One region of the Mesorhizobium sp. A556 genome, then DNA from elsewhere that is predicted to be linked to it. Evidence: predicted binding sites of a transcription regulator. Region 1 holds the regulator's gene; the other holds the start of a gene.
The links. Region 1 encodes LexA, which represses DNA repair genes until DNA is damaged. Its sites were predicted from a motif close to TGTTCNNNNTGTGTTCNG; they were not measured.
Positions count from the first base shown of each region.

Region 2: the regulator LexA is predicted to act here: its motif matches at 1,455-1,472, upstream of ACX3P0_RS10515 (ImuA family protein).

Region 1 covers NZ_JBTMXA010000001.1:874,011-879,254, forward strand. Annotated here, with positions in the region: gene trpC (indole-3-glycerol phosphate synthase TrpC) at 1-420, shown strand, start outside; gene moaC (cyclic pyranopterin monophosphate synthase MoaC) at 413-895, shown strand; gene ACX3P0_RS04400 (molybdopterin molybdotransferase MoeA) at 895-2,100, shown strand; gene lexA (transcriptional repressor LexA) at 2,215-2,961, shown strand; gene ACX3P0_RS04410 (ComEC/Rec2 family competence protein) at 3,064-5,244, opposite strand, start outside.
Region 2 covers NZ_JBTMXA010000004.1:18,294-22,188, reverse strand. Annotated here, with positions in the region: gene ACX3P0_RS10520 (Y-family DNA polymerase) at 1-470, opposite strand, end outside; gene ACX3P0_RS10515 (ImuA family protein) at 412-1,431, opposite strand; gene ACX3P0_RS10510 (metallopeptidase family protein) at 1,613-2,035, shown strand; gene ACX3P0_RS10505 (DUF1737 domain-containing protein) at 2,091-2,300, opposite strand; gene ACX3P0_RS10500 (HpcH/HpaI aldolase/citrate lyase family protein) at 2,332-3,207, opposite strand; gene ACX3P0_RS10495 (NAD(P)/FAD-dependent oxidoreductase) at 3,322-3,895, shown strand, end outside.

The DNA of each region.
Region 1 (5,244 bases):
GCGCGCGCCTGGGGCGCGGATGCCATCCTCATCATCATGGCCAGCGTCGATGACGCCATGGCGCGAGAACTGGAAGACACCGCCTTCGCGCTGGGCATGGACGCGCTGATCGAGGTGCATGACGAGGCCGAACTGGAACGCGCGCTAAAGTTCGAATCGCGGCTAATCGGCATCAACAACCGCAATCTGCGCACGTTCGAAACCAGCCTGGACGTGTCCGAGCGGCTGGCCTCGATGGTCCCAGAGGGCCGGCTTTTGGTCAGCGAGAGCGGTATTTTTTCGCACGAAGACTGCAAGCGGCTGGAAAAGAGCCATATCGGCACGTTCCTGATCGGCGAAAGCCTGATGCGGCAGGAAGATGTGGCGCAGGCGACACGGCTGCTGCTGACCGGGGCGGCCACCGCTGCGGAACATGTCTAGCCGCCTCACCCATCTCGGCGCGCAGGGCGAGGCGCATATGGTCGATGTCGGCGACAAGGCCGAGACTACCCGCACGGCGGTCGCCGAAGGGTTCGTGACCATGCTGCCCGAAACGCTGGCGATGATCCTCGCCGGCAACGCCAAGAAGGGCGACGTGCTCGGCACCGCGCGCATTGCCGGCATCATGGCTGCCAAGAAGACGCACGAACTCATCCCGCTCTGCCATCCGCTGCTTTTGACCAAGGTGTCGGTCGACATCGAACCCGACCATGCCTTGCCCGGCCTTAAAATTACCGCGTTGGCCCGCGTCACCGGCAAGACCGGCGTCGAGATGGAGGCGCTGACCGCCGCTTCCGTCGCCTGCCTGACCATCTACGACATGGCCAAGGCGGTTGACCGCGCCATGGTGATTTCCGGCATCCGGCTGGTAGAAAAGACCGGTGGCAAGTCCGGCGCCTACCAGGCGGAAGCGTAATGGCGCTGGTTCCGGTCGCCGAGGCGCTCGAACGCCTGCTGGACGGCACGGAACCGCTCACCAGTGAAAGCGTGCCCCTGTTCGAGGCGATGGACCGCGTGCTGGCGGAACCGATCGTGGCGCTGCGCACCCAGCCGCCCTTCGACGCGTCGGCCATGGACGGCTATGCGGTGCGTTTCGCCGATATCGCTACGCTGCCCGCACGGCTCTCGGTGGTCGGTACGGCACCGGCCGGTCGCAGTTTTGCAGGCAGCGTTGGCACCGGCCAGGCCGTGCGCATCTTCACCGGCGCGCCGCTACCCGAAGGCGCAGACACCATCGTCATCCAGGAAAACGTCCGCGATCTTGGCAACGCGTCCGTCGAGGTGCTGGAGCCGACGGACAAGGGCCGCAACATCCGCCGCGCCGGCCTCGATTTCGTTACCGGTGACGTTCTTCTGGAGGCCGGCCGCCTGCTCGATCCGGCGGCCCTTTCGCTCGCGGCCTCCGCCAATCATCCAAGCGTGAGCGTGGTGCGGAGGCCGCTGGTCGCCATCATCGCCACCGGCGACGAACTGCGCGCACCGGGCAGCGTGCTCGGCCCCGGCCAGATCATCTCGTCCAACGCCTACGGGGTCGCTGCAACCGCGCATTCGGTCGGCGCGCGCGCTCTCGATCTCGGCATTGCGGCGGACCGCAGGGAGGCCATCGCCGCGCTGGTGCGGCAGGCCGTGGCAGCCGGTGCCGATGTCATCGTCACGCTGGGGGGCGCTTCCGTCGGCGACCACGACCTCGTCCACGAGGTGCTCGCCGACGAAGGCATGGTGCTGGACTTCTGGAAGGTGGCGATGCGCCCCGGCAAGCCGTTGATGTCGGGCCGGCTGAACACTATCCGCTGCATCGGCCTGCCCGGCAACCCGGTCGCCAGCCTGGTTTGCTCGCAGCTTTTCCTCAAGCCGCTGCTTGCGCGCCTTGGCGGCCGCGCCTACCGCCCCGACCTGCGCGACGCGCTTCTCGGCGCACCCATGCCGGCCAACGATCTGCGCCAGGACTATGTTCGCGCGGCGGTGCGCGACGGTACAGGCGCGCTGGTGGCGACGCCGTTCGGTGTTCAGGATTCGTCGATGCTGCGAAGAATGACTGAAGCGGGCGGCCTGATCGTGCGCGAACCCTTTGCGCCTGCCGCGCAGGCCGGCGACGCCTGCCGCGTGCTGATGTTACGCTGAACAAATCGTCAACACATTCATTAAACTTTAAATGGTTGCGGAACACAACTGGAACAGATACTGTTTGTTCTGGTTTTGTTTTTCCGATTCCATATCGGACCGCCGGGGGCCGCCATGCTGACGCGCAAGCAACACGAACTGCTTCTCTTCATCAACGAAAGGCTGAAGGAGAGCGGCGTTCCGCCCTCCTTCGACGAGATGAAGGATGCGCTCGATCTTGCCTCGAAGTCGGGGATTCATCGCCTGATTACCGCACTGGAGGAACGCGGCTTCATCCGCCGGCTTCCCAACCGCGCACGTGCTCTCGAAGTCTTGCGCATGCCGGAATCGCTGACGCCCAGTTTCAACGGGGCGCGCAAATTTTCGCCCAGCGTCATTCAGGGTGGCCAGGGTCAGAATGGTTCGGGCCAGGGCAATTCGGGCGGGCAAGGCAAGAACTCTCGGCTGCAGAGCGCGGGCAATGACGACGATGTCGCCGCCAATGTCTCGATCCCGGTCATGGGACGCATCGCCGCCGGCGTGCCGATCGACGCCATCCAGCACAAGACGCATTCGATCTCGGTTCCGCCGGACATGATCATGGGCGGTGAGCACTACGCGCTGGAGGTGAAGGGCGATTCGATGATCGAGGCCGGCATCTTCGACGGCGATACGGTCATCATCCGCAATGCCAACACCGCCAATCCCGGCGAAATTATCGTCGCCCTCGTCGATGAGGAAGAAGCCACGCTGAAGCGGTTTCGCCGCAAGGGCGCGTCCATCGCGCTTGAAGCCGCCAATCCCGCCTACGAAACGCGCATCTTCGGACCTGACAGGGTCAAGGTGCAGGGCAAACTGGTCGGGCTGATCCGACGTTACTGAGTCGACGGCCTTCCTGAACTGGCATGGCAAATGCTAGTCGGCCGTCGTGTTCAAAACGCTGGCTTAATCCAGCAAGATCGCTCGACAGCCGCCGCGTTGGGCTCAATCGTCGCCCGCTGTGGTGACACCGGTCGTTTTGGTTCTTGTCCGAACCACCTTTTTATAAGGCGGCAAGCCGCGGGCCTCGCGTGAAAACTTCCGCTGCGTGTGCCAGGGCCGATAGTGTTCTTCGACGGCGAAACGGATTTCCGCCGGTACTGCTGCCGATTGCCGGTTGAAGAATATCTCGACGCTGCCGGAGCGAGCCAGTTGGCGCTTGGTGATCACCGTGACCAGCGGATCGCGGCATGGGTCGGAGGCGGTCGCGTCGTCGATGATGATCACGCTCGCGAAGGCGCAGGCGGGTCTGGCCGCCTTGGCGTCCTGCGCATGGGCAACCAGCGCGCCGGCCTCGTGACGGGCGACACACAGGCCTTGCGCGCACAGGAACGGCGTTCCCGGCGGTAGTTCCATGCTGTCGGCAAGGTCAAACTCGAGGGTTTTGGCCCCTGAGGTTTTAACCTTGACCATCTCCGGCTTAATGACGGTTTCGGCATTGAGCGCGCGGCGCCAATTGTCGATGGTGAACGCGTTGGGTCGAGGTCGGTTGACCGCCAGTTCGCCCCCGCCGATCGACACGGCGACAAGCCGAGCATCCTCCGACACCAGCACGTCCGGCGTCTTCACCATGGGCACCGCCAGCAGACCGGCAATCGCCAGGGGTAGTGCCGCAAGCCGTAGCCAGGTGGTCGCCATCGTGGCAAAGACCAGCGCGCCGGTGATGAACAGCACCGACTGGACGGAAACGAGGCCGACCGCGTCGATGGGCGAGCGCGCCGCGATCCAGTCGGATATGACGATCATCGCGGCCAGCCCCCTGCCCATGACATAGAGGAAGGGGCCATCCGCGCCGAACGGCATGGCCAGCGCGGCAAGCACGGCAAACGGCATGACGATGACCGAGACGATGGGCATCACCGCCAGATTGGCAAACAGGCTGAGCGGCGCGACGCGCTGGAAATGCCACATGGCATAAAGCGTCGTAGCGCCTCCGGCGATGATGGACGTCATCGCGAGACCGCCCATTCCCGCCAGGAATTTGCGTGACAGAAGGCCTGCGACAGAGCGGCGCGCGGGCACCTTGCCGCCTGCCCGCCCCGACCGGTAATCGGACCAGCCGGCATAGGCGCCGACCAGGGCCGCGGTTGCCGCAAACGACATCTGGAAGCTCGGGCCGACGACCTCGTGCGGCGACACCACGATCACCGCAATGGCGGAAATGGCCAGATTGCGCATGGTCAGCGCCGCGCGGTCGAACAGCACGGCCAGCAGCATGACCGCCAGCATGATGAAACTGCGCTCGGCGGCCACCACGACGCCCGAAATGGCAAGATAGGCGGCGATGGAAAAGAGCGCGGCGGCGGCGGCATATTTTTTCACCGGCCGGCGCGAGGAGAAATCGGGAAACAGCGCGAACCCGCCGCGCAGCAGCAGCATGATCGTGCCGGCAACCAGCGCCATGTGCAGGCCAGAAATCGAGATGATGTGGTAAATGCCAGTCTTGCGCATGGCTTCGTTGATGGCGTCCGGGATGCCGGCGCGCACGCCAACGATCAGCGCGGCGGCGATCTCGCCTTCGGGACCGCCGACGCTTTGCCGAATACGGCCGGCAATGGCTTCGCGCGCGTTTTCGATCGCGGACGCCACCCTTGCCGATACCGGCATCGACGCCGAGGCAACCCGCTTCGGATTGCTCAGGAAGAAGCCGCTCGCGCCGATACCGTCGAAATAACTCTGGAAGGAATAGTCGTAGCTGTCGGGCCGCACCGGGCCGGTCGGCGGCAAAAGCCGGACATAACCGTTCAGCACAGACCCTGCGGTAACGCCTTGCGGAATCGTACGCGCGGACAGCCGTACCCGCTCCGGCGCATAACGCAGCGTCGGCCTCGCCGTCGAGAGTACGTCGAGGGTCAGCCTGACACGGCCGGTTTCCATCTGATCGACCGACACGACCCGCCCGGTCAGGCTAGTCGATATTTCCGATCCCATGGTCTGGGTGCCGGCACGCCACGTCTCGATCTTGGCTGCGAGGAAGCCAAGGCTGCATAGCAGGGCGGCGGTCAGGCAGAGATACGGTAACGGACGCGCGCGCGACAGGAACGCCACGCCGGCCAGCGCGCAGACCAGCGCTACCGGTTGCAGAAAGCCGGGCTCGGCATCGAGCGAAAAATAGAGCGCCACGCC
Region 2 (3,895 bases), on a different contig from region 1:
CTTTCGCGCACGCCGGGCTCGATGCGCAGCGCGACAAGCGGCAGCGGGGCAAGCAGATTTTCCTCTTCGCCGGCGGCAACGATGCGGCGGCTGGAAAAGCGCGAAGCCGCCCACGCCGCGCCGACTGTCGAGGCGATGCCAGCGCGGGCATCAAAGCCCTGTTGAAGAAACCGCGCCAGCATGCCCTCCAGCATCGCCTTCTCGCCGCCGAAAAGATGCGCGCAGCCGGTAATGTCGAGGAACAGCCCGTCCGCCCCGTCCATCGCCACCAGCGGCGTGTAGCGGTCGCACCAGTCGGCCAGCCCCTCGAGCAGGCGACGGTCGGCCGGCGGATCGGCCTCGACGATGTCGATTGCCGGATGCATGGCGCGCGCATCGGCAACGCCCATGCCGCGCTTCAGGCCGAGCGCTTCAGCCTGCCTGTCGAGCGCGGCGATGCGCTGGGCGTTGCGGTCGAGATGGCGGACCACCAGCGGCCGGCTGGCCGGCCTCCCATTCGTCGGCTGGCCCTCCGGTGTCTTGTCTGAACGCCAGCACCGTCCCAGGCGCTGCCGCAGGATCCGTTCCGTGGCGAGATAGGGAAACCACAGGCTGAGAATCCGCTGACCGCTTTTCCTCGTCTCTTCGTTCCTCGAAAATGCGTTCATCGGGGTTCCACTCCAGTATGAATTGTCCGGGCAAGGCGGTGCGGCTCTTGCCGATGGCGACGGTGAAGGCGGGCCGGCCGATAGAGCCCGCGAGCGGAGCGCCGATCGTTTCGCGCAGCGCCGACGCGGCCGGCGCCACCAGGAGGCGCATGGGGGCCGCCGTCGGCTCGGCCTCGGCCGCATGCCGCAGCAGGAACAGCGGCCGGCCGGTCTGTTGCGCCCTTGCATGCAGCCGCCGCGTCGCGGTCAGGTCGAGCCGTTGCGGATTGCCGTGAACCTCCAGCACCACGGCGGCAGGGGCTGCCAGCCGCGCCGCCTCCTCGGCGATCCACAAGGCGTCAGTGAGTTTTTTCGCCTCGCAAAAGAGCAGGGTTTCGGGCTCGATGCCGAACATGGCCTGAAGCCCCCTGGCATGGGGAAAGCCGGTTTCGCCAAACATTCCGGTCGTGCCGATCCACAGGACCGGCGCTCCAAGATCTGCCTGCCGCTTGAGGATAAGGCTGACCAGGGCCAGCATGAAGCCGGCGACAGCGCCCGCGTCGCGCGTTTCCGTGCCGTGAATCTCGATCAGCGCCGCTCTCGGCAGGCCACCGCCTAGGGCGGCGTCGAGCCGCTCGACGCCGGTAGGCAAGGCCGCATTGCCGGCTCCAACGCCGTAGCGCCGGACCGCCGCGTCATCCGCATCGGCGGGCGCCCGCAAGGGCTCCGGCAACGATCCTTCGATCTTCGCGATCTGGCGACGCAGGGCAAAAACAGTTTCCCGCGCCGCGGCATCCTTCGCCATGACGGTTCAGCTTCCAGCAAAATTGTTCCTGTTATGTTCTTATAGATTCCAGAGGCTACTCTGAGAGTCAATCGGAGTCGCAAAAGAATTTATTCCTCTTGCCTGAGGGCGGGTTCATCAAGCCGCCGTCATTTGCCGATTCCGGCGCAAAAGCCTATATGCGGGCGACAAAGGAAACCGCATGGCCCGCATCTACAAGACCCGCACCTGGCACGACGAGCTTTCGCCCTCGCTGGAGGAGATGGAGTTCCTGGCCATGGAGGTCTATGCGCATCTGCCTGAGGAGTTCCGCAAGCTGACCGGCGAGATCATCATCCAAGTCGCCGAATTCCCGACCGACGAGATCATGGACGATCTGTCGCTGGAAACACCCTTCGACCTGCTTGGCCTGTTCGAGGGGCGCGGCATCGCCGAACGCTGGAACCCGCAGACCGGCGAAGGCCCGAACCGTGTCACGCTCTACCGCCGGGCGATGCTGGACTACTGGTCCGAAAACGAGGAGACGTTGGGCGACATCGTCACCCATGTGCTCATCCACGAGATCGGCCACCATTTCGGCCTGTCGGACGACGACATGGAAAAGCTCGAGGAAGAGGCCGAGTAATTTTTTCCCCGGCATGCCGCCCAACGCCGCCGTTTAAACGACCCGTCGCCCAACCCTACCAATCGCTGAGCTTGGTCTTGCCGGCCTCGTATTCCTGGCCGTCGACGTCCTTCACCACGGCCTGGCCGCAGCGCATGATCTTTTCCTTTTTGTCATAGGCGTAGGTCGGCGAACCGTAGAGGTGCCAGCCCTTGTTCAGCGCCGCCGTCACCTTGTGGCAGAAGGAGGCGTCGTCGATGGCGGTGAGAAAACGATAGAGGCGCATTGGTCTATCCCTGCGATGAGAGGTGTGGCGATCATGCCCCGATGGCGGTCGCCTTTGCCAGCAGTTTTTCAGCCTGCGCCAGATGCAGGCGCTCGACCATTTTCCCGTTCAATCCGATCACGCCTTTTTGCGTGTTCCCGGCCAGCGCGAAAGCGTCGTGGATGGCCCGTGCTTCGGCAATGGCTTGCTGCGAAGGTGAAAACGCCGCGTTGGCCGGCTCGACCTGCGACGGATGGATCAGCGTCTTGCCATCGAAGCCCATGCTTGCCGCCTCCCCACATTCGCGGGCAAAGCCGTCCACATCGCGGAAATCGTTGAAGACGCCGTCCAGAAGGTCGATCCCGCCGGCCCGCGCCGCCAGCACCATCTGCATCAGCCATGGCACCAGATAGCGCCGGTCGGGTGTCGCCAAAACGCCGGTTTCCTTGGCCAGGTCGTTCGTTCCGGCCACGAAACAATCAAGCCGCGAGGCCGGGTCGCGGCCAAGTTCGGCGATCGCGCCGATATTGAGCATCGCCTTCGGCGTTTCGATCATCGCCCACAGTTTCACCTCGTCCGGCGCAAAGGCATCGTCCAGCGCATCGCCGGCTTCCAGCACATCGCGGGCCGTGTCGACCTTCGGCAGCAAAATGCCGTCCGGCTCGCAGCTTGCCGCCACCAGGAGATCGTCCATGCCCCATTCGCTGGACAGCGCATTGATGCGCACCACCATCTCGCAACGCCGCTTCCCGGCGAGAATGCCTTTCAGCTTTTCGCGCGCCGCGCCTTTTTCGCCGGGCGCGACGGAATCCTCCAGGTCGATGACGACGACGTCGCAGGCGAGCGAGCCAATCTTGGCCAGCGCCTTGTCATTGGCGGCGGGCACATAGAGCACCGAGCGGCGCGGGCGGTAGGACGGTTCTTTCATCTGGTCTTCTTGCCCGGCAAAGCTGGCCCTTGCAAGGACTTGCGACAACGTGGCGAAAGCTGTTTCCTGCGCGCGTGCTATTGGAAAGCACGCAACGGTTCCGGGAATTTCTGCATGGCGCACTACGATATCGTGATCATCGGCGGGGCGATCGTCGGCTCGTCGCTCGCCTACTACCTGCGCAAGGAAGGCTTTGCCGGCACCATCGCGCTGGTCGAGCGCGATCCGCAATTCACCCATTCGGCGACGACGCTCTCCATGGCCTCGATCCGCCAGCAATTCTCGATCCCGGAAAACATCCGCCTGTCGCAGTTCACGCTCGGCCTGTTCCGCGGGCTGAAGGACGAATTCGGCCCCGAAGCCGACATCGGCTTTCGCGAGGGCGGCTACCTGATCCTGGCCAGCGATGATGGCCTGCCGATCCTCAAGGCCAACCACGCCGTGCAGTTGGCCGAGGGAACCGACATCGTGCTGGAGGACGCCGCGATGCTGGCCAGCCGGTTCCCATGGCTTTCCACCGAAGACATTTCCGCAGGGGCCTATGGCCGCTCGGGCGAGGGCTGGTTCGACGCGCATGCCATGCTGGGAGTATTCCGAAAGGCGCTGCGCCAGAAAAATGTCGACTTCGTCGCCGCCTCCGTCACCGGCATTTCCCGCGACGGTGACCGCGTTACCGGGGTAACGCTCG